DNA from 4 places in the Lelliottia sp. genome. Region 3 is predicted to be linked to each of the others. Evidence: predicted binding sites of a transcription regulator. Region 3 holds the regulator's gene; each other region holds the start of a gene.
What was found. Region 3 encodes LexA, which represses DNA repair genes until DNA is damaged. Its sites were predicted from a motif close to TNCTGTATGTACATACAGNA; they were not measured.
Positions count from the first base shown of each region.

Region 1: dinB (DNA polymerase IV) is a predicted target of LexA. The motif match lies at 3,526-3,545, and genes of this name have one in related genera.
Region 2: uvrB (excinuclease ABC subunit UvrB) is a predicted target of LexA. The motif match lies at 1,764-1,783, and genes of this name have one in related genera.
Region 4: metR (HTH-type transcriptional regulator MetR) is a predicted target of LexA. The motif match lies at 1,786-1,805, and genes of this name have one in related genera.

Region 1 is NZ_JAZQNX010000042.1:34,824-40,774, forward strand. It holds gene frsA (esterase FrsA) at 1-113, opposite strand, end outside; gene gpt (xanthine phosphoribosyltransferase) at 223-681, opposite strand; gene pepD (cytosol nonspecific dipeptidase) at 941-2,398, shown strand; gene dinB (DNA polymerase IV) at 2,450-3,508, opposite strand; gene dpaA (peptidoglycan meso-diaminopimelic acid protein amidase) at 3,795-4,535, shown strand; gene ACKI5T_RS19910 (class II glutamine amidotransferase) at 4,506-5,273, opposite strand; gene lpcA (D-sedoheptulose 7-phosphate isomerase) at 5,422-5,951, opposite strand, start outside.
Region 2 is NZ_JAZQNX010000008.1:194,850-200,800, forward strand. It holds gene bioD (dethiobiotin synthase) at 1-424, shown strand, start outside; gene ACKI5T_RS05790 (ABC transporter ATP-binding protein) at 387-1,109, opposite strand; gene uvrB (excinuclease ABC subunit UvrB) at 1,859-3,880, shown strand; gene yvcK (uridine diphosphate-N-acetylglucosamine-binding protein YvcK) at 3,974-4,882, opposite strand; molybdenum cofactor riboswitch at 5,106-5,240, shown strand; gene moaA (GTP 3',8-cyclase MoaA) at 5,228-5,951, shown strand, end outside.
Region 3 is NZ_JAZQNX010000026.1:33,621-39,571, forward strand. It holds gene plsB (glycerol-3-phosphate 1-O-acyltransferase PlsB) at 31-2,451, opposite strand; gene ACKI5T_RS14185 (diacylglycerol kinase) at 2,606-2,974, shown strand; gene lexA (transcriptional repressor LexA) at 3,084-3,692, shown strand; gene dinF (MATE family efflux transporter DinF) at 3,759-5,078, shown strand; gene ACKI5T_RS14200 (CsbD family protein) at 5,224-5,433, shown strand; gene zur (zinc uptake transcriptional repressor Zur) at 5,518-5,951, opposite strand, start outside.
Region 4 is NZ_JAZQNX010000037.1:22,525-28,475, reverse strand. It holds gene ACKI5T_RS17890 (carboxylate/amino acid/amine transporter) at 14-913, shown strand; gene metR (HTH-type transcriptional regulator MetR) at 801-1,754, opposite strand; gene metE (5-methyltetrahydropteroyltriglutamate--homocysteine S-methyltransferase) at 2,002-4,263, shown strand; gene ACKI5T_RS17875 (PRD domain-containing protein) at 4,331-5,167, opposite strand; gene ACKI5T_RS17870 (glycoside hydrolase family 1 protein) at 5,191-5,951, opposite strand, start outside.

The DNA of each region.
Region 1 (5,951 bases), on a different contig from region 3:
GCGGACTGAACTGCGGGCTGAGTGCCGGGGTTGAAACGACGCACCAGCGTCGACGTTTCCGGGTGCTTGAAACGGGGTTTGAACAGGGTTTCGCTGAGATTCGCCTGAGTCATTGCGCTCTGCCTCCATGATGACGTGTCATAGCGGCTATTGTAACGCGGTGCAGGCTAAATAAAACAACGCCCGGCATCACCGGGCGTTAAAAATAATGTCGAGGCGGTATTAGCGGCCTGAAATTGGCGGGACGAAGGCCACGCCCATATCCCATGGCTGTTCAATCCAGGTATCCTGCGGGATGTCGATAACGTAATCGTCAACCAGCGGCTGACCGGCCGGTTTAGCGAAAATCGTGACGAAATGCGCTTTTGGATACATGTCGCGGATCGCAACGGCGGTACCGCCGGTGTCGACCAGATCATCAATCACGATAAAGCCTTCGCCATCGCCTTCAGCGCGTTTCAGCACGGTCAGCTCACGCTGGTTATCATGGTCATAGCTGGAGATGCAAACGGTATCCACATGACGAATACCCAGTTCACGAGCCAGCAGTGCGCCTGGCACCAAACCGCCACGGCTAACGGCAATAATGCCTTTCCACTGTTCAGAAGGCATCAGACGCGCAGCAAGCTTGCGGGCGTGAATCTGCAACATGTCCCAGGTGACGACGTATTTTTCGCTCATGTGAAGTGTCCCAGCCTGTGTATATACGGCTTAAAAAGTGTTCGAGGGGGAAATAGGTTGCGCGAGATTATAGAGATCTGACGCGCTAAAAACCAGTATAAAGCGGCGCTGGCCGGAGTTTTTACTTGCATTATGCTAGCAGCAGACGGAGAAAGTGGTATTCTCGACCTTATCTCGCAAGCCCGACTTGTGGTGACTATTAATCTGCTAACCCTGTGACCTGCAAGCTTGTTGCAGCGCCACGACAAGGAGACTCATCGTGTCTGAACTGTCTCAATTATCTCCACAGCCGCTGTGGGATATTTTTGCCAAAATCTGTTCCATTCCTCACCCGTCCTATCACGAAGAACAGCTTGCCGAACATATTATGGGCTGGGCGAAGGAAAAAGGCCTGCACGCTGAACGCGACCAGGTTGGCAATATTCTGATTCGTAAAGCGGCTACCGCAGGGATGGAAAACCGTAAACCGGTTGTGCTTCAGGCGCACCTGGACATGGTTCCGCAGAAGAACAACGACACCGAACACGACTTCACCAAAGATCCGATTCAGCCGTACATTGACGGTGAGTGGATCAAAGCGCGCGGCACTACGCTTGGCGCAGACAACGGTATCGGTATGGCATCTGCGCTGGCCGTGCTGGCCGACGATCGCGTTGAACACGGTCCGCTTGAAGTGCTGCTGACCATGACCGAAGAAGCGGGCATGGACGGCGCATTTGGTTTGCAAGCCAACTGGCTGCAGGCGGATATCCTGATCAACACCGACTCCGAAGAAGAAGGTGAGATCTACATGGGTTGCGCAGGCGGGATTGATTTTATCTCTACGCTGCCGCTGTCCCGTGAAGCGGTTCCGGCTGGTTTCCAGACCTTCAAGCTGACGCTGAAAGGGCTGAAAGGCGGTCACTCAGGCGGTGATATTCACCTGGGCCTGGGCAATGCCAACAAACTGCTGGCGCGCTTCCTGGCGGGTCATGCAGACGAACTGGATCTGCGTCTGGTGGATTTCAACGGCGGTACGCTGCGTAACGCGATCCCGCGTGAAGCCTTCGCGACCGTTGCCATTGCCGCGGATAAAGTCGATGCGCTGAAAAACCTCTCGACCGAGTATCTGGATATCCTGAAAAACGAACTGGCCGCGAAAGAGAAAAATCTGACCGTGGTTCTGGAAGCCGTCTCCAGCGATAAAGCGGCGCTGACCAAACAGTCACGCGACAGCTTTGTCCAGTTGCTGAACGCAACGCCAAACGGCGTGATTCGCAACTCTGACGTGGCGAAAGGCGTGGTGGAAACCTCCCTGAACGTGGGCGTTGTGACCATGAGCGACGACAGCGCAGAAATCATCTGCCTGATCCGTTCTCTTATCGACAGCGGTAAAGAGTACGTGGTGAGCATGCTGGAATCATTGGGCAAACTGTCTGGCGCGAAAACGTCCGCTAAAGGCAGCTACCCAGGCTGGCAGCCAGACGCAAGTTCTCCGGTGATGGCACTGGTGCGCGAGACTTATCAGCGTCTGTTCAACAGCACACCAAATATTCAGGTGATCCACGCCGGTCTGGAGTGCGGTCTGTTCAAAAAACCGTACCCGGATATGGATATGGTGTCCATTGGGCCGACCATCACCGGGCCGCACTCCCCGGATGAACAGGTTCATATCGAAAGCGTGGGCCACTACTGGACGCTGCTGACCGAACTGCTGAAATCCATTCCGGCAAAATAATCGCCCTCTCTTAAGAGAGTGACATGAAAAGCCCGGTTAGCGCCGGGCTTTTTATAGCCCCAGCACCAGTTGTCGCTCAATCTGCGGATCGAGCAGCGTGACATGCAGGCCCACCAGCCTGACTCCCCTTCCCGCGCGGCGTTCTTGCCAGGTTTTCTTTGCGGTCGCAATCAGATCGTCTTTGTTGAGTTTCGGCCAGACGTGTTCCTGCGTGGTTTGCTGGAAATCGTTAAATTTCAGCTTCACGCCCTGGCGCGCAATCAGCAGATCCGGCTTCACTTTTGCCAGCCGCCGTTCCAGCTCGGGATAAAGCTGTTCGGTGATAATCGTTTCGCATTCGCTCCAGTCGTGAATATCGTCTGCCAGCGTGCGCTCGACACCCACGGATTTGCGCAGGCGTTCATTGTTGATACTGCGCTCGTCAATCCCCTGACTGCGCTCCCACAGCACGCGCCCAAACTTACCAAAACGCTTGAGCAGCATTGCCAGATCGCTTTTCTGCACGTCTTCACAGGTGCGCAGCCCCAGGTTTTCCAGCTTAGCGGCGGAGACTTTGCCGACACCGGGGATTTTACTCAGCGGCAGAGTTTTCAAAAAATGGGGAACCGCATCGGGCGTGATCACGTACTGGCCGTTAGGTTTGTTGAGATCCGAGGCGATTTTGGCGAGAAACTTTACCGGCGCGATTCCCGCCGAAGCGGTGAGATTCAGTTCATCAGAAATGGTCTGGCGGATCTCTTGTGCCATTAGCGTGGCGGAACCGTGGCAGTGCGGGCTGTCCGTCACATCCAGATAAGCTTCGTCCAGCGACAGCGGTTCAATAAGCGAGGTGTAACGGGAGAAGATTTCCTGAATACGAACCGAGGCCTCTTTATAAGCGTCGAAACGGCCGGGTAGCAGAATCAGTTGAGGGCAGAGCTTGAGCGCCATCGCTGTAGGCATTGCGCTACGCACGCCAAATTTGCGCGCCGGATAATTGGCGGTGCTGATTACGCCACGCTTGACGCGGCTACCGCCAATCGCGATGGGGACATCCCGCAACGCCGGATTGTCTCGCATCTCCACTGCGGCAAAAAAGCAGTCCATATCGACATGGATTATTTTGCGCATAGTAAGCCCTCACTCATCACTGGATAAGTATACAGTAAAAGTTTGAGTATTGAGAAGCACTCTGTCACGCAGGCAATTGCCCGAATAAGGCGCGCTTTTACACTGTTCTTACAGTTATTCCGCCGCGAATGCGGTATAAAGAAAACTATTTTGTAAACTCATGGCTTCGCGCTTGCGAAAAAATTCAGCGATGCTAATGTGAGCGCTCCTAATCCAGATAATTCTGATTTCGGGTCTCTTTTGCCGTCCTGGCAAGTTGGTTTGGCTTTATCAAGGAACTTGTAGTATGCGTAAAATCGCATTGTTCATTGCGATGCTTCTGATTCCGTGTCTCTCGTTTGCTGGGCTATTAAGTAGCAACAGTTCAACAACACCAATCAGCAAAGAATATAAACAGCAGTTAATGGGATCACCGGTTTATATTCAGATCTTCAAGGAAGAACGCACACTCGATCTATTTGTCAAAATGGGCGAGACATATCAACTGCTTGATAGCTACAAAATCTGTAGTTATTCCGGCGGGTTAGGTCCGAAACAGCGTCAGGGTGATTTCAAAAGTCCTGAAGGGTTCTACACCGTTCAACGTAATCAGCTCAAACCTGACAGCCGCTTTTATAAAGCCATTAATATCGGCTTCCCGAACGCCTATGACCGTGCACACGGTTACGATGGCAAATACCTGATGATTCACGGTGCCTGTGTGTCTATTGGCTGTTATGCCATGACGGACGGCGGTATTGATGAGATTTTCCAGTTTGTGACTGGCGCACTGGTGTTTGGTCAGGCGGGCGTGCAGGTGAGCATTTATCCGTTCAGAATGACGGATGCCAACATGCAGCGCCATAAGTTCTCGACCTACTCGGAGTTCTGGAAACAGCTAAAACCGGGCTATGACTACTTCGAGCAGACGCATAAACCGCCAACCGTTTCGGTTGCAGATGGACGCTACATCGTCAGCAAACCGCTGAGTCACGAAGTCGTCCATCCACAGCTGGCGTCAAATTACGCGGTCCCCGAGACAAAATAAGACCCACTCGCCTGGCATAATCTTTTGCCAGGTTTCATTGCCCGTCAGTGGCTGAGTGGCGATCACCGTAACCACATCGTTAGGTGTGGTCTCCGTTTGAAAATCAATTTCCACATCCTGATCGAGCAGCTTCGCGACACCAAACGGCGCGCGGCGCGTTATCCAAAACAGATTGGTCGAGCAGAACGCCATCACGTAGCGCCCATCCGACAGCAGCATATTAAAGACCCCCTTCTCACGCAGCTCACAGGCCAGCGAGCCGATGTATTTGAACACGGCGGTCATGTTGGTCGGCGTACGCGGATAGCGCTCAGCAAGCTTATGCAGCAGCCAGCAAAACGCCTTTTCACTGTCGGTTTCACCCACTGGGCGGAAATTGCCCGTCTGCAGCGTTTTATAACCCGTCAGCTGTCCGTTGTGCGCGTAGGTCCAGTTACGGCCCCACAGTTCACGGGTAAAAGGATGGGTATTTTCCAGCGCCACTTCACCGCGATTCGCCTGACGAATATGCGCGATCACCGAGCGGGATTTGATCGGGTAATCCTGTACCAGTTTGGCTATCGGGGAGTTAAAGCTCGGTTGCGGATCTTTGAACGTGCGACAGCCTTTGCCTTCGTAGAAGGTAATGCCCCAGCCGTCTTTATGCGGCCCGGTTCCTCCACCACGTTGCACCAGCCCGGTGAAACTAAAGCAGATATCGGTTGGCACATTGGCGCTCATCCCGAGCAATTCGCACATACATCACCTCCAAAAACGCCTGAACGCGAGAAGGCGTAATGGTTACAGCCAGTCTGGATGCGGACAGCGCGCGACACCCGGCACGTACCTGTGTACGTCACAAGTGCGAGCACTGCCCGGCTTCAAAATGGCAAACAAAAGAGCCGTCTTACTTAACCATCTCTTTTTCGATCAACTGAATCAGGATATGAATCACTTTGATGTGAATCTCCTGAACGCGGTCGGCGTAGCCGAAGTGCGGCACACGAATTTCAATATCCGCTGAACCTGCCATCTTACCGCCATCTTTACCGGTCAGAGTGATGACTTTCATCCCCTTCTCACGCGCCGCTTCGATCGCTTTGATCACGTTTGCGGAGTTACCAGAAGTGGAAATACCCAACAGAACGTCACCTTCACGACCAACCGCTTCAACGTAACGAGAGAAGATATGGTCATAACCGAAGTCGTTACCCACGCAGGAGATGTGGCTGACGTCAGAAATCGCAATCGCCGGATAGCCCGGACGGTTTTCACGGTAGCGACCGGTCAGCTCTTCTGCAAAGTGCATCGCATCGCAGTGAGAGCCGCCGTTACCGCACGAGATCACTTTGCCGCCCGCTTTAAAGCTGTCCGCCAGCAGAACCGCCGCGCGCTGAATTGCATGAATATTGGCTTCATCTTTCAGAAAGTTAGCTA
Region 2 (5,951 bases), on a different contig from region 3:
AATCTCGTTTTCTGTGCTCTCCGCGGGTCTGCGGTCGCTTGAGGAACAGGCCGAATGGGTACTTGTTGAAGGGGCGGGCGGCTGGTTTACCCCGCTCAGTGATGACCTGACTTTTGCCGACTGGGTGGCGGGCGAACAGCTGCCGGTAATTTTGGTCGTTGGTATCAAGCTTGGTTGTATTAACCATGCGATGCTCACCGCATTAGCGGTGAAACAGTCAGGTCTGCGTCTTGCAGGTTGGATTGCCAACGATGTGGTTGCGCCCGGAAAACGTCATCATGAATATCTGGCGACGCTTAAGAACTGCATCCATGCGCCATTTCTCGGCGAAATACCCTGGCTTGCCGACGCGGCTGAAAACGCGGAGACGGGACATTATCTCGATCTCAGCGCCTTGCATCCAGCGTCATCCAGTGGGCAATAAGCTCGTCATTCAGCTCAGTAACGTGGCCCTGCGCCACGTTACGTCCGCGATACAGCATGCAAAAACGGTCGGCGACACGGCGGATAAACGACAGCTGTTGTTCCGCCAGTAAAACCGTCATACCCAAATCTCGATTTAAACGCGCCAGAAGTAGCCCCAGCCTGTGGGCAAACGTCGGGCTGGCCCCGTGCATCGGTTCGTCCAGAATCAGCAGGCGAGGGCGACTGACCAGCGCATTGGCCAGCGCCAGCTGGTATTTGTCATCCGGTGATAATCCCATCGCACGGGCCTGTCGTAGTGGCCACAGTTGCGGCAGCAGGTCATACATTTCGCTGCTGGCCGTCGCGTCGGATTTCCCCTGCGCGCGCATTGCGACATGCAAATTTTCCTCAACCGTGAGCTGCGAAAATATCCGCCGATCCTGCGTGACATACCCGATCCCAGGTAATTCGCTGCGCTCACGCGTAGCGCCCAGCAGATCCTGTGGTGGTGCGCCCGCTTCATGCCAGATAATGGAACCGCTCTCTACCGGAAGTTGCCCGGTGATGCAGTTGATCAGGGTGGTTTTTCCCATTCCGGGCAGCCCGACCACGCCTGTACACATCCCTGGCGGCAAATCGAGATCAATGTTCCACAGCGTGTGTTCGCTCCCGTAAAACTGATTTATTGCGCGCAGACTCAGCATAATTCACTCCTTAAAAAACGCGTGGGCGAGATGTCATAATGATTCTGCAAAACCCTTGCCATATCCGAAAATCGACTTGAATAAGCTGTTTTTTTCGGACTATGTCACTGCTAACGCGATGCACAGAAGCGGATTTGCACACCTTCGGTGCCACAGAGGATGGGTCGTGGTGCAGCGAGGATCGCGGAAATGTGAGTAAGATCTCACCGGTCGTATATGATCCGCTCAACTGTTAATCATCGAAAAAGAGCTATAAATATTTTTTACGGACAGGCTTTTGGGAAAAACCGGGACTTTGCGGAGTGGCTGTCTACTTGGGCTGGAAGCAGTTATCCACTATTCCTGTGGATAACCATGTGCATTAGGGTTAGAAAACTTCAGGTAAGCGAGAGAATACGCGGCCTGCGCATGAATTGATGCGAAACGCGGCTTTAAGAAATATCCTCTATTAATTAATGCGTTAGACAAAAGCAATCATCGTAATGAAAGTGTCATCTGCGAGCTTAAATCTGACTTTACCCTGCTTGACAAATGTTAAAAGTGGAAATGTTCTGGGGATAAACCCCTCAGGCTGGTGTTTTATAGTGCCGTAGTCTGGATATTGACCACTTTTTCGCTGATTCACCGGATGCAGTACCAAATATCGTTACATGCCACTGGATTTACATCCAGTATTTTTTACTGGCAAATTTGCCAGTCACGCGTAAAATTACTCACCTGCCGCTTTTATCGTCATCAGGTTGTTGCCCATGAGTAAAATGTTCAAATTGAATTCTGCCTTCCGTCCTTCTGGCGATCAGCCAGATGCGATCCGTCGCCTGAAAGAGGGGCTGGAAGACGGGCTTGCACATCAAACGCTGCTGGGCGTAACCGGGTCGGGTAAAACGTTTACCGTCGCCAATGTGATTGCCGATCTGCAGCGCCCCACGATGGTGCTGGCACCCAACAAAACCCTGGCGGCGCAGCTTTATGGTGAGATGAAAGAGTTCTTCCCGGATAACGCCGTGGAATATTTCGTCTCCTACTACGATTATTATCAGCCCGAAGCCTACGTCCCGAGTTCGGATACCTTTATCGAGAAAGATGCGTCTGTGAACGAGCATATCGAACAGATGCGTCTGTCGGCGACCAAGGCATTGCTTGAGCGTCGAGACGTCATTGTGGTGGCCTCTGTGTCCGCTATTTACGGCCTGGGTGATCCCGATCTGTATCTGAAAATGATGTTGCACCTGACCAACGGGATGATCATCGATCAGCGCGCCATTTTGCGGCGACTGGCGGAGCTGCAATATGCCCGTAACGATCAGGCGTTCCAGCGCGGGACGTTCCGCGTGCGGGGCGAAGTGATTGATATCTTCCCGGCAGAATCCGACGATCTGGCGTTACGCGTTGAGCTTTTTGATGAAGAAGTCGAGCGGCTGTCGCTTTTCGATCCGCTCACCGGCCATGTTGATTCGGTTATTCAGCGCTTCACCGTCTATCCGAAAACCCACTACGTCACCCCGCGCGAGCGTATTGTGCAGGCGATGGAAGACATCAAGGTCGAACTGGCCGAGCGACGCAAAGTGCTGCTGGAAAATAACAAACTGCTCGAAGAGCAGCGTTTAAGCCAGCGTACGCAGTTCGATCTGGAGATGATGAACGAGCTGGGCTACTGCTCGGGTATCGAAAACTATTCACGCTACCTTTCGGGTCGTGGGCCTGGCGAAGCGCCACCGACGCTGTTTGATTATCTGCCTGCCGATGGGCTGCTGGTGGTGGACGAATCCCACGTGACGATTCCGCAAATTGGCGGCATGTACCGTGGCGACCGTGCGCGTAAAGAGACGTTGGTGGAGTATGGTTTCCGCCTGCCGTCGGCGCTGGATAACCGTCCAATGAAGTTTGAAGAGTTCGAAGCGCTGGCCCCGCAGACCATCTATGTCTCCGCGACGCCGGGCAACTACGAGCTGGAAAAATCAGGCGAAGATGTGGTGGATCAGGTGGTGCGTCCGACCGGCCTGCTGGATCCCATTATCGAAGTCCGTCCTGTGGGAACTCAGGTGGACGATCTGCTTTCTGAAATCCGTGCGCGCGCCATTATCAACGAGCGCGTGCTGGTCACGACGCTCACCAAGCGTATGGCAGAAGATCTGACCGAATACCTTGAAGAGCACGGCGAGCGCGTGCGTTATCTGCACTCGGATATCGACACCGTCGAGCGTATGGAGATCATCCGCGATTTGCGACTCGGTGAATTTGACGTGCTGGTCGGCATCAACCTGTTACGAGAAGGTCTGGACATGCCAGAAGTGTCGCTGGTGGCGATTCTGGATGCCGATAAAGAGGGCTTCCTGCGTTCTGAGCGTTCGCTTATTCAGACCATTGGCCGTGCTGCGCGTAACATCAACGGTAAAGCCATTTTGTATGGTGATAGAATTACGGCGTCGATGGCGAAAGCGATTAGCGAAACAGAGCGTCGCCGCGAGAAGCAGCATCAGTACAACCTGGATAACGGCATTGTGCCGCAGGGCTTGAACAAGAAAGTGGTGGATATTCTGGCGCTGGGCCAGGGTCTGGCGAAAACCAAAGCCAAAGGCCGTGGCAAATCGCGCTCACCGGTTGAGGCCGATCCGGTCGAACTGGTGCTGACGCCAAAAGCGCTGCAGCAGAAAATTCACGAGCTGGAAGGGTTAATGATGCAGCACGCACAAAACCTGGAGTTTGAAGAAGCCGCGCAAGTCCGCGATCAGCTTCATCAGCTACGGGAATTGTTTATTGCGGCGTCGTAGCTCAAAGCAAAATGGCAGCGCGAGGCTGCCATTTTTAGTGTCCCCGAGGGCTAAGAAATTCCCCCAAAGTGATCATTTGCACAATGACTCGCGCTAACCCAATTCCTGAATGGCTTTCTCCAGCGCCAGGCGCAGTAAATGGCGGTCATGGCGATACTTGATATCGCTTGCTTCCAGCGGCTCCTGCACGACGACGCGGCCATCCATTCCGGAAACATCAACGTTTGGCCCTACGACGACACCGTCGATAATTTTCTTCCCGACATACTGTTCCATCAGATGCAGTTTATCTGCCAGCGACAGGCTGGCGGCGGCGGGACTCAGTTCGCGCCCCAGATTGCCGATATAGACCATCGGCGCAGGGGTTCTGCGCAGCGCTTGTGCCAACTCTTTGACCAGCAAAAGCGGCATCAGACTGGTGTAGAAGCTGCCAGGACCAATCAGGATCAGGTCGGCTTCAGCAATGGCTTCAATCGCTTCACGCGTGGCGGGAACATTCGGATAGGTCATCAGCTCTTTTGGCGGCACGACAAGCTGATCGATATTCACCTCGCCGTAGACTTCATGGCCATCCACATCAATCGCCATCAAATCGACCGGTTGTTCTGACATTGGGATAAGGAATGCATCGACTTTCAGCAGGTTTCTAATCAAATTGATCGCTTCAAGAGGCCTGACGCTCAGGTGGTCCAGCGCCTTTAACATCAGATTTCCGAGGTTATGCCCCGAAAGTTCACCGTTACCGCTAAAACGATATTCAAACATCGCCGACGCGACGCTTTGCTCGGTAATTAATTGATTAAGACAGTTGCGCATGTCGCCCCAGGCAATACCGCCTTCCGCACGACGTATACGTCCTGTTGAACCACCGTTATCCGTGGTGGTCACGATACCGGTCAGCCGGGAACCCAGCGACGATAGCGATGACATAACGCGTCCCAGCCCGTGCCCGCCACCGAGAGCGACGACACGGTCAAGATCCGCAAAAGTGCGACTGCGCATACTTATTCCTTATCCTAATGATCTGCGTAACAGTAACCCAACTACCCCTAAAAGACGATGCCCCACGCCCGTCAAAATGACGTATATCAATGTGAAACGTTGAGTTTTACGTATCCTGTAGTGAAAGTGCACGATAATGTCGCTATGTATATATATATACAGCGAAAGCAAAATGGCGGAAGCGCCATTTCCGCGCTACTATCGGCATAACCACGTTTTCGCTGATGAAAACATACACTCTAGCCTTGACGCCTGTGTCACAAGATATGGCGCCCTGGCCGTGGCGGTTTCGCCACCAGGGTACAGAAAGAAATGACTGTGCCTCCCGTATCTGGAAAGGTGTACATGGCTTCACAACTCACTGATGCTTTCGCGCGTAAGTTTTTCTATTTACGTCTGTCGATTACCGATGTGTGCAACTTCCGTTGCACCTATTGCCTGCCGAACGGTTACAAGCCCGGCAGCGTCACCAATAACGGATTTCTCTCCGTGGCAGAAGTGCGGCGTATCACGCGCGCATTCTCAGAACTCGGCACGGAAAAAGTGCGCCTGACAGGCGGAGAACCCTCACTTCGTCGTGACTTTACTGACATTATCGCCGCTATTCGTGAAAACGAGAGCATTCGTCAAATCGCCGTCACCACCAATGGCTATCGTATGGCGCGCGACGTCGCAAGCTGGCGCGACGCTGGATTAACGGCGATTAACGTCAGCGTCGACAGCCTTGATGCACGCCAGTTTCACGCCATTACCGGGCAGGATAAATTCCAGCAGGTGATGGACGGCATTGACGCTGCTTTTGAGGCCGGCTTCGATAAAGTCAAAGTCAACACTGTACTGATGCGCGATGTGAATCACCATCAGCTGGACACCTTCCTGGCGTGGATCAAACCGCGCCGCATTCAGCTGCGTTTCATTGAGCTGATGGAGACAGGCGAGGGCAGTGACCTGTTTCGTCGCCATCATATTTCCGGGATGGTGTTGCGTGATGCCCTGCTCAGACGCGGTTGGATCCATCAGATTCGCCAACGCAGCGACGGCCCGGCGCAGGTCTTTTGTCACCCGGATT
Region 3 (5,951 bases):
TTCCGCACTAAAGCGGATCGCAGAAGCCCGCTACTCGTCCTGCGTTGCACTCTCAATCGTCAAACGCACATCAGACGTAATCAGTTCCGCCAGCATCTGATAAACCTTCATGGTTTCGCCAGGCTCGGCATCTCCGGTATCGCTGATATAGCCTTCGTCACGTAGCGTCAGCACCAGTGAGCTAAACACCGCTTTATCGAAGAATTCTGGTGCGTTGATGCCGTGCAGCACAGACAAACGCTGAGCCAACGTGCGGCTCTCTTTTTCCAGCGTTCCACGGTTAATGGACGGATTAGCGCTCAGCAGCCAGAAGGTGATGGCGTAGCGTTGCAGCGTCTCGCGTGCGCCAGCAGCCAGCAGTTGAAGCGTGCGAGAACGTGACGGATTGATATGCAGCTCATCGCCTTTCACCGCGATCAACCCCTGACGGAGCAACTCTTCGGTCAATTTATCCAGCTCTGCCGCCAGCTCGTCTTTGCTCCAGCGCAGGAATAACTCCGCTTTTAACATCGGGTAAAGCACTTCAACATGACGCAGTATTTCCTGACGGGAAATACGACGGTGCTGAGTAATGATGGCAGCCATCAACGACGGCAGCATCAGCATATGCGCGATATTGTTGCGATAGTACGTCATCAACACCGCCTGCTCGCGCGGCAGAATGATGATGTCACCAATCGTGTCCTTCTCGACCTCGAACTTGTTCATTTGCAGCGCATGGTCGATCAGTTGACCCGCAGTCACAGACGGTACGGTTGAGTCCGTTGAGTACGGAACATGGCGCATCATGTCGAGATAACAATCGAGCTGTTCGGTTAGCTGTTCGCGCGTCAGTGAGCGCTGACGAGAGGCCAGCAGCGCGGTACAACACAGGTTCATGGCGTTAGCCGCACCCGCGTTATTAATGCGCACCATCAAATCGGCAGCAATATTGTTTACCGTAGGCGTCAACCACGCCGGGCGAATGGCTTCGATCGGATCGATAGACTCTCGCCATTCCGGCACGTGATGATTCAGATACGTCATCAGCGGCATCGGTTCGCCAAAGTTTACGTAGCCCTGACCGAGATTACGCAGCTTGCTCAGACCGCGCAGCATCTGCGGTAAGCTCTCTTTCTCTTTCGTCGCGCCACGCAGCTCTTTAGCGTAAGTGCCCACTTCCATCACGTGCTCGTAACCGATATAAATCGGCACCAGCGTAATAGGACGTGTACCGCCGCGCAGCATGGCCTGAATGGTCATCGACAGCGTCCCGGTTTTCGGATCGAGCAGACGACCGGTACGGGAACGACCACCCTCAACAAAGTACTCTACGGAGTAGCCGCGGCTGAACAGTTCGCCCAGATATTCGCGGAAAACCGTTGAATAGAGCTTGTTGCCCTTGAAGGTACGACGAATAAAGAACGCGCCCAGTCGGCGGAAAATCGGACCTGCTGGCCAGAAATTCAGGTTGATCCCGGCGGCGATATGCGGCGGAACCAACCCCTGGTGATAGAGCACGTAGGAGAGCAGCAGATAATCCATGTGGCTGCGGTGGCAGGGCACGTAGACAATCTCATGGCCGTCGTGGGCCAACTGGCGCACACGTTCGGCGTTGTGAACGTTAATCCCCTGGTACAGACGGTTCCAGGTGAAGCTCAGGATACGGTCAGACAGACGGATCATCTCGTAAGAGAAGTTCGCGGCAATCTCTTCCATCAGTGCGATAGCGTTTTGCTGCGCTTTCTCATGGGAGATTTTCTTGCTTCGCGCTTCGTCTTCAACCGCGCGAGCAATCGCTTTGGATGCCAGCAGTTTGTTGAATAGATCCTGACGCGCGGGTAAACGTGGCCCCACAGCGGCTAAACGCTGACGGGCGAAATGCATACGCGCAACGCGTGCCAGTTTTTGGGCAATAATTTTATCGGTGCCGTGCTCATCAGCCATGTGGCGTAACGACACAGACGGCGAGAAACGAACAAAACTATCGCGACCCAACCATGACACCGCAAAGAATTTTTGGACGCCGTTAAGCATGCGCAATGGCGGATTCTCTTCGCCTTTTTGACGCCCTGGACGACGACCAAACATCACCGACACCGGCACCATCTGGACATCCAGGTCGGGGTTACTGCGGTGCAGATCAAGATAGTCGTGGAACAGTTTGATGGACTCTTCCTTCGGCGTGTAATAGGTAAACACGCGCGGCCCGCCGTGGATAAACACATAGCGAGGGAGAAGGGTGCCGTCGATTTCCAGAGGTTCCAAAGGATCTGGTAAATCGTGCGCCAGACATTGGGCGCGCAGCGTGAGTAAGTCTGCCTTCGAGTTATAAGGCAAAACGTACATAATAGGGCGCGAGGTATCGAGCCCTAATTCCAGCGCGGGTTCCGCCGGGATAGACTTACTTTTTACCAGTACGCTTAATGGTAAATTAAGTAATTTGTAGTAAATTCGTGGCCAGCCGGACATAAACGATGTAAAGCCTCTGGTTAATAATGCAATTGCGGCGCAAGGATAACAGAAAGCGCGCAAGATTTCTGTTGTTACCCGTCATACTTCAGGCTGCTGCGAAACCCGCCGCAGCCCTTGTTACTGACGCTAAATTTAATAAAAGGTTCTTTTAATGGCCAATAATACCACTGGGTTTACCCGAATCATCAAAGCTGCCGGATATTCATGGAAAGGTTTCCGCGCGGCATGGATAAATGAAGCCGCCTTCCGGCAAGAAGGCGTTGCCGCAATTATTGCCGTGATTATCGCGTGCTTCCTTGATGTTGATGCTATTACCCGCGTACTTCTCATTAGCTCAGTACTGTTGGTGATGATAGTGGAAATTCTCAACAGCGCTATCGAAGCCGTTGTTGATCGTATTGGCTCTGATTTCCACGAGCTTTCTGGTCGTGCGAAAGACATGGGCTCTGCCGCCGTACTGCTGGCGATTATCATCGCTGCCATTACCTGGGTCACCCTCCTTTGGTCACATTTTCGATAAGCTTTCAGGAATCGAATAAGTCTCTGGTTTTTTGTGCAGTTTTTGATTCCAAATTCGCCTTTGACTGTATATACTCACAGCATAACTGTATATACACCCAGGGGGCGGAATGAAAGCGTTAACGGCCAGACAGCAAGAGGTGTTTGATCTCATCAGGGATCACATCAGCCAGACGGGAATGCCACCCACGCGTGCGGAAATCGCACAGCGCCTGGGCTTCCGTTCACCAAACGCCGCTGAAGAGCATCTTAAAGCGCTGGCACGTAAAGGCGTTCTTGAGATTGTTTCAGGCGCGTCACGCGGTATCCGCTTACTGGTGGAAGAAGAAACGGGCATCCCTCTTATCGGTCGCGTTGCGGCGGGTGAGCCGTTGCTGGCACAGCAGCACATTGAAGGCCATTATCAGGTTGATCCGGGTATGTTTAAGCCGAGCGCAGATTTCTTACTGCGTGTTAGCGGTATGTCCATGAAGGATATTGGTATTCTGGACGGCGATCTGTTGGCAGTACATAAAACTCAGGATGTGCGCAACGGACAGGTTGTGGTTGCGCGTATTGACGACGAAGTCACGGTTAAGCGCCTGAAAAAACAGGGTAACACCGTGCAACTTCTGCCTGAAAACAGTGAGTTTTCTCCTATTGTGGTGGATCTGCGCGAGCAAACCTTCTCTATCGAAGGGTTGGCGGTTGGTGTTATCCGCAACGGTGAATGGCTGTAATTTCTCTCTGACAGGCTGCGTCATCCTCGCAGCCTGACTGTCTTATCTTGCTTCCGGTAATTTCCTATGTCTCTGCTGACAACTTCAGACAAGGCATTATGGCGTCTTGCGCTGCCAATGATTTTTTCCAATATCACCGTTCCTTTGCTTGGACTGGTGGATACGGCCGTCATTGGACATCTTGATTCTCCAGTCTATTTAGGTGGCATCGCGATTGGTGCGATGGCGACCAGCTTCCTCTTTATGCTGCTCCTGTTTTTGCGCATGAGCACGACCGGACTGACCGCCCAGGCCTTTGGCGCGAAAGATCCCGTTCGCCTTGGGCGGGCGCTGATTCAGCCGCTGATCCTGGCGTTAGGTGCCGGGCTTCTGATTGTCGTATTGCGTACACCTCTAATCGATCTGGCGCTGCATATCGTCGGTGGCAGCGAAGCCGTGCTGGAACAGGCGCGCCGTTTTCTGGAGATTCGCTGGCTCAGTGCCCCTGCATCACTCGCTAACCTCGTTCTGCTTGGCTGGCTACTCGGTGTGCAATATGTCCGTGCCCCGGTCATTTTGCTGGTGGTGGGGAATGTCCTGAATATCGTTCTCGATCTGTGGCTGGTGATAGGTTTGCATATGAATGTGCAGGGTGCCGCACTGGCAACCGTTGTCGCGGAATATGCCACGTTCTTTATCGGCTTATGGATGGTCAAACGCGTGCTGGTGATGCGTGGTGTCTCGCTCGCGATGCTGAAAAATGCCTGGCGGGGCAATATGCGCAAGCTGCTGGCGCTGAACCGCGACATCATGTTGCGCTCTCTGTTGCTCCAGCTATGCTTCGGTGCGATGACCGTAATGGGTGCGCGTCTTGGGCCTGAAATCGTTGCGGTCAATGCGGTGCTGATGACGCTACTAACGTTTACCGCTTATGCGCTGGATGGTTTTGCCTATGCCATTGAGGCCCACTCGGGGCAGGCATACGGTGCGCGGCAGGCCGGAAAATTACAGGAAGTCTGGCGTGCTGCCTGTCGTCAGTCCGGGTTGGTCGCGCTGGTGTTTGCGCTGATTTACGCTCTCTTTGGTGGGCATATTGTCGCCCTTCTGACGTCATTACCTGAACTGCGTGAACTGGCTCGTCATTACATTTTCTGGCAAGTGGTTTTACCGGTGGTGGGTGTCTGGTGTTATTTGCTGGATGGCATGTTCATTGGTGCGACCCGGGGCGCGGAAATGCGCAACAGCATGGCGGTCGCCGCGGCGGGTTTCGGTTTGACCTTGCTCACCGTTCCCTATTTGGGGAACCATGGTTTGTGGCTGGCATTAGCTGTCTTTCTTGCTCTGCGAGGCCTGTCGCTGTGGGTTATCTGGCGGCGTCACTGGCGCAAAAATAGCTGGTTCTCGTAGCGGCTTCTTTTGGCAAAATGGTTAAAGATTCTGAATATCGAAACGACTGCCGAATCCTTATCTACAATTATTATCACGTCCAGCAGGAAATGAACGTAACGGACGATACAAATTTACGTGATAACCGAACGATGAGGACATGATTATGAATAAAGACGAAATCGGCGGTAACTGGAAACAGTTTAAAGGTAAAGCGAAAGAGCAGTGGGGTAAGCTGACTGACGATGATATGACTATTATCGAAGGTAAGCGTGACCAACTGGTCGGTAAAATTCAGGAACGTTACGGTTACCAGAAAGATCAGGCCGAGAAAGAGGTCGGTGATTGGGAAAAACGTCACGATTATCGCTGGTAGGCAATTCCGTAGCGAAAAGTTCTACCCGAAAGTACAAGGACGTACTATCCCTGAGGGCGGCTTAAAGGCCGCCCGATTTGCATTTTAGCGCGGCTTCTTTTTTACATGAATTGAATGATCGTGCTGACACGCGTCCTGATGGCTGCACGCTTCCACCTCCACACAGGCTGAACACAAGCCATGTGCTTCAATCACATTATGACGTAGCGCAAAGCCCATTTTGGCCGCCAGCGAATGCATAATGTCTTCTACCCCTTCCGCCGCTTTTTCCTTCACGGCTCCGCATCGGTCGCAGATAAACATCGCAGATGTGTGCGTCGGTTGATCGAAAAAGTGGCAAAGCACGTAGCTGTTTGTCGATTCCACTTTATGCACAAAGCCTTGTTCCAACAGGAAATCGAGCGCACGGTAAACCGTCGGCGGTTTAGCCTGCGGCTCGTTAACACGCAGCAGATCAAGCAAATCGTAAGCGCTGATCGCGTTTTGTTGCAGGCTCATCAGACGCAAAACTTCAAGGC
Region 4 (5,951 bases), on a different contig from region 3:
AGAGACAAGCATTGTGGCGCTACTCATTATCACCACTATTCTGTGGGCCTTCTCGTTCAGCCTGATCGGTGAATATCTTGCCGGGCATGTCGATAGCTATTTCTCCGTGCTGATGCGCGTAGGGCTGGCGGCGCTGGTGTTCCTGCCCTTTCTGCGTCTGCGCGGGCAAACGTTCAAAACCATTCTGCTGTATATGCTGGTGGGCGCGATGCAGCTCGGCATCATGTATCTGTTCAGCTTCCGCGCGTATGTCTATCTGTCGGTATCAGAATTCCTGCTGTTCACCGTGCTGACGCCGCTCTATATCACGCTCATTTATGATTTGCTGAGCAAGCGACGCTTACGCTGGGGCTACGTGCTGAGCGCGCTGTTGGCCGTGGCGGGCGCAGCGATTATTCGCTACGACAAAGTGAGCGATCACTTCTGGACCGGGCTGATGTTCGTTCAGCTCGCGAACATCAGCTTTGCGATTGGCATGGTTGGCTATAAACGCCTGATGGAAACCCGCCCGATGCCGCAGCACAATGCCTTTGCGTGGTTCTATATGGGGGCGCTTATTGTCGCGGTTGTTGCGTGGTTCATGCTGGGTAATCCGCAGAAATTGCCAACTACCACGGTGCAGTGGAGCGTGCTGATTTGGCTGGGCGTGGTCGCGTCGGGGCTGGGCTATTTTATGTGGAACTACGGCGCTACGCAGGTAGACGCCGGAACGCTGGGTATTATGAACAACGTTCACGTGCCCGCAGGCCTGCTGGTGAACCTGGCCATCTGGCAGGAACAGCCGCACTGGCCGAGCTTTATCATTGGGGGAACGGTGATCCTGGCTTCACTGTGGGTGCATCGCCATTGGGTCGCTCCGCGCTCCGAACAAACGGCAGATGGTCGCAAGCGTGATTCCGCGCTGAACGAATAAACGCTTCCGTGACCGGCTGACGCTGCTCGCCATCGCGCACGGCGGAGTACAGCCGGCTCCATAATCCCTCGCCCAGGGTTTTGGTGACCACCAGACCCTGGCGCTCAAAACTCTCTACCACCCAGTGCGGCAGCGCCGCAATACCCATTCTCGCCGCCACCATCTGAATCAATAGCAGCGTGTTATCGACGCTTTTCAGATTCGGGCTGATGCCCGCCGGCTGCAGGAAATGCCGCCAGATATCCAGACGACTGCGCTGTACCGGATAAATCAGCAGCGTTTCGGTCGCCAAATCTTCCGGCGTGACGCGCGTTTTCGCCGCCAGCGGATGGTCCGGAGCCAACACCAGACGCACTTCATAATCAAACATCGGTGAGTAGTGCAGCCCACTGCGCGGCAGAATATCGGATGTCATCACCAGATCCAGTTCGCCCTGCTGAAGCGACGGCTGGGGGTCAAACGTCATTCCCGATTTAAAGTCCATCTCCACCTGCGGCCAGTGCTGGCGGAAATTCTCAAGCGCGGGCGTCAGCCACTGAATACAGCTGTGACACTCAATGGCGATGCGCAATTTCGTTTGCTGTGGCTCATTGCAGGACTGCAGCGCGGTGGCGATCTGCGGCAACACCTGATTGGCGAGCTGGAGCAAAATTTCACCCTGCGGCGTAAAGCGCAGCGGCTGACTCTTACGCACGAACAGGCGAAAGCCAAGGCGTTGTTCCAGATCGCTGAACTGGTGTGACAGCGCAGATTGCGTCTGATGCAGCGTGGCCGCCGCCGCAGCGAGCGACCCGCAATTCCGCAACGCTTGTAGCGTTTTCAGGTGTTTTATCTCGATCATGAAAGTCCTTCACTTCGGCATGAGTATTTTGCGCTTGAGGAATATACAGTAACCGCCAATTATGGATGTGTAAACATCTGGACGTCCAAACTCGTCATATTTCGACTTGCAGATGCGTTGGCGTCCTCGCTTACCCCAGTCACTTACTTCAGTAAGCTCCTGGGGATGCGCTGCGGGGCCGCCTTCCTGCCAGCCGAACTGTTTAGAGTTTGCCTTCAGATTCAATGAATTCTTAGAGGAATGACACATGACTGTAATCAACCACACTCTCGGTTTCCCTCGTGTTGGCTTGCGCCGCGAACTGAAAAAAGCACAAGAAAGTTACTGGGCGGGTCAATCCACCCGCGAAGAGCTGCTGGCCGTTGGCCGCGAGCTGCGTGCTCGCCACTGGGATCAGCAAAAACAGGCGGGGATTGATCTGCTGCCGGTGGGCGATTTTGCCTGGTACGACCATGTTCTGACCACCAGCCTGCTGCTTGGCAACGTGCCGGCTCGTCATCAGAACAAAGATGGATCGGTGGATATCGACACCCTGTTCCGCCTGGGCCGTGGACGTGCGCCAACCGGCGAGCCAGCGGCGGCGGCAGAAATGACCAAATGGTTTAACACCAACTATCACTATATGGTTCCAGAGTTCGTGAAAGGCCAGCAGTTCAAACTGACCTGGACGCAGCTACTGGATGAAGTTGACGAAGCGCTGGCGCTGGGCCACAGCATTAAACCGGTTCTGCTCGGACCGGTCACGTATCTGTGGCTGGGTAAAGTGAAAGGCGAGCAGTTTGACCGCCTGAGCCTGCTGAGCGACATTTTGCCGGTGTACCAACAGGTGCTGGCTGAACTGGCAAAACGCGGCGTTGAGTGGGTACAAATCGACGAACCCGCGCTGGTGCTGGAGTTGCCGCAGGAATGGCTGGATGCGTTTAAACCAGCTTACGACGCACTAACGGGCCAGACCAAACTGCTGCTGACCACCTATTTCGAAGGCGTCACGCCGAATCTCGATACCATCACCGCGCTGCCAGTGCAGGGTCTGCACGTGGATCTGGTTCACGGCAAAGATGAGGTGGCTGAACTCAACAAACGTCTGCCGTCCGACTGGCTACTGTCTGCGGGCCTGGTGAACGGGCGTAACGTCTGGCGCGCCGATCTGACCGAGAAATACGCGCAGATTAAAGACATCGTAGGCAAACGCGATCTGTGGGTTGCCTCTTCGTGCTCTCTGCTGCACAGCCCGATCGATCTGAACGTCGAAACGCGACTGGATGCGGAAGTGAAAAGCTGGTTCGCCTTCGCCCTGCAAAAATGTGAAGAACTGGCTCTGCTGCGCGATGCGCTGAATAGCGGCGACACCGCGAACCTGGTCGAGTGGAGTGCGCCGATTCAGGCACGCCGTCATTCGACTCGTGTGCATAATGCGGCGGTAGAAAAACGTCTGGCGGCGATCACCGCGAAAGACAGCCAACGTGAAAATGCCTATGAAGTTCGTGCCGAAGCACAGCGTGCGCGCTTTAACTTGCCTGCGTGGCCGACCACCACGATCGGTTCATTCCCGCAGACCACTGAAATCCGCGGCCTGCGTCTGGACTTCAAAAAAGGCAATCTCGACGCTAACAACTACCGTACCGGCATTGCGGAACATATCAAACAGGCGATTATCGAGCAGGAACGTTTGGGTCTGGACGTGCTGGTGCACGGCGAAGCCGAGCGTAATGACATGGTGGAATACTTCGGTGAGCACCTCGACGGTTTTGTGTTTACCCAAAACGGCTGGGTGCAGAGCTATGGTTCCCGCTGCGTGAAGCCGCCGGTCGTGATTGGCGATGTCAGTCGTCCGGAAGCGATTACCGTGGAGTGGGCGAAGTACGCGCAGTCTCTGACCGACAAACCGGTGAAAGGCATGTTGACCGGCCCGGTGACCATTCTTTGCTGGTCATTCCCGCGTGAAGATGTGACGCGTGAAACCATCGCCAGGCAGATCGCACTGGCGCTGCGTGACGAAGTGGCGGATCTCGAAGCCGCAGGCATCGGCATCATCCAGATTGACGAACCGGCCCTGCGCGAAGGGTTGCCGCTGCGCCGTAGCGACTGGGACGCTTACCTGCAATGGGGCGTGGAGGCTTTCCGCATCAACGCCGCGGTGGCAAAGAACGATACGCAGATTCATACCCATATGTGTTACTGCGAATTTAACGACATCATGGATTCCATCGCAGCGCTGGATGCCGATGTGATCACCATCGAAACCTCGCGTTCCGATATGGAACTGCTGGAGTCATTCGAAGAGTTCGACTATCCGAACGAAATCGGTCCGGGCGTGTACGACATTCATTCGCCGAATGTGCCAAGCGTAGAATGGATCGAGGCGTTGCTGGCGAAAGCCGCTCAGCGTATTCCGGCAGAGCGCTTGTGGGTGAACCCGGACTGCGGCCTGAAAACCCGTGGCTGGCCGGAAACCCGCGCCGCGCTCGCGAATATGGTGAAAGCCGCGCAGAACCTGCGTCAGGGTTAATTGCCCGAATGACCCTCTCCTCTTTGGGAGGAGGGGAAACAGGCGGCAGGGGGCGAAAACGCCAGCCCTACGCCTGGCCTTCCATCAATCGGCTAATATGAATGCTCAGCCAGGTCAGTTCATCTTTTGGCAGCGTGAGTTGATATTTTTCCTGTACATAATCGCGAATCACCCACGCCACGGTCATGGCATCCGGGCGATGACGCATTAATTCCTGATAAAAATCCTCGGTCTCGCTTACCACAATTTTCCCGGTCAATACCCGCTCGGCAAAGTAGCGCAGATGGGTAATAAACCGCATGTAGTTGACCGACTGCGTATCAATGGTTTTGCTCAATTTATAGCGCACGATCTCGGCGATGCGATTGACCAACTCAACCTGCTGATGCGCCGAATTGTCGTCAGTCTGACCGCTGGCATTAATCAGGTGAAAAGCGATGTTCACCGCTTCGTCCTCCGGCAGGCCAACGCCAAACTGCGCGTTCACGTTTGCCCGCGCCTGCATCCCAACGCTGTATTCTTGCGGGTAGTAGCGCTTCACTTCCCAGCTCAGCTTATTGAGAATCACCTGCCCGCTGCGGCTGCGTTCTACCGCAAAGTGCAGATGCTCTGCGAGAGTGAAAAGCAGCACCGAGTTGAGTTTGTCGCCGCATAGCGTGCGGGCGAGCGTCAAAATCTCGTGGCTTATTTCAAAGAATGCCGCAGGAATGGTGTCCGTGAGCGATAAAAAGTGACGGGACTTGAGATCGCTCAGCGGCAGGAAGACTTTCTCCACCTGCGCTAGGTCGATTTGGCTCCCCGCTTTCGCGCCAAAGCCAATCCCTTTGCCAAACAAAATCATCTCCCGCTGATCGTTGTCGACCAGCAGCATGCTGTTATTGAGCGATTTTTTTATCGTAATCACGGTTATTCCTGCGGCCTGGCCGTTTAGCTCATGTCAGCGCCATTGCTGGCGATCACTTTCTGATACCACCCAAAAGAATCTTTTTTCAGGCGCTTTAACGTGCCGTTGCCTTCGTCATCCTGATCGACATAGATAAAGCCATAGCGTTTGGACATCTGCGACGTGCCTGCGCTAATAATGTCGATGCATCCCCAGGTGGTGAATCCCATCACATCCACCCCTTCATTGATAGCCGCCAAAGTTTGCTCGAAATGGGCGCGGAAATAGTCGATGCGGTAGCTGTCGTGAATCTGGCCATCTTCAACGATATCCTTCGCACCCAGCCCGTTTTCAACGATAAACAGCGGCTTTTGATAACGGTCGTACAGTTCGAGTAAGGAAATTTTTAGCCCGACCGGATCGATTTGCCATCCCCACTCAGACGCAGGCAGATACGGGTTTTTCACCCCAAGAATGGTGTTGCCTGGGATGCGTTCAACGTCCGGTTGCGTCGATTCGGTCAGCGACATGTAGTAGCTGAACGAGACGAAATCGACGGTATGATCTTTTAAAATGCGCTGATCGTTGGCCTGCATTTCAATCTGAATATCGCGGCTCGCCAGATCGCGCAGGATCAGCGGCGGATATTCCCCAAAGACCTGCACATCCGCATAGAAATAGTTTTCGAGATTCTTTTTCAGCGTCGCTTCAACGTCTTCCGGGCGGCAGCTGTGCGGATAGGTGGTGAGTTTGGTGAGCATACACCCGACCTGGCTGCCAGGGATTTTGGCGTGGCAGTCACGCG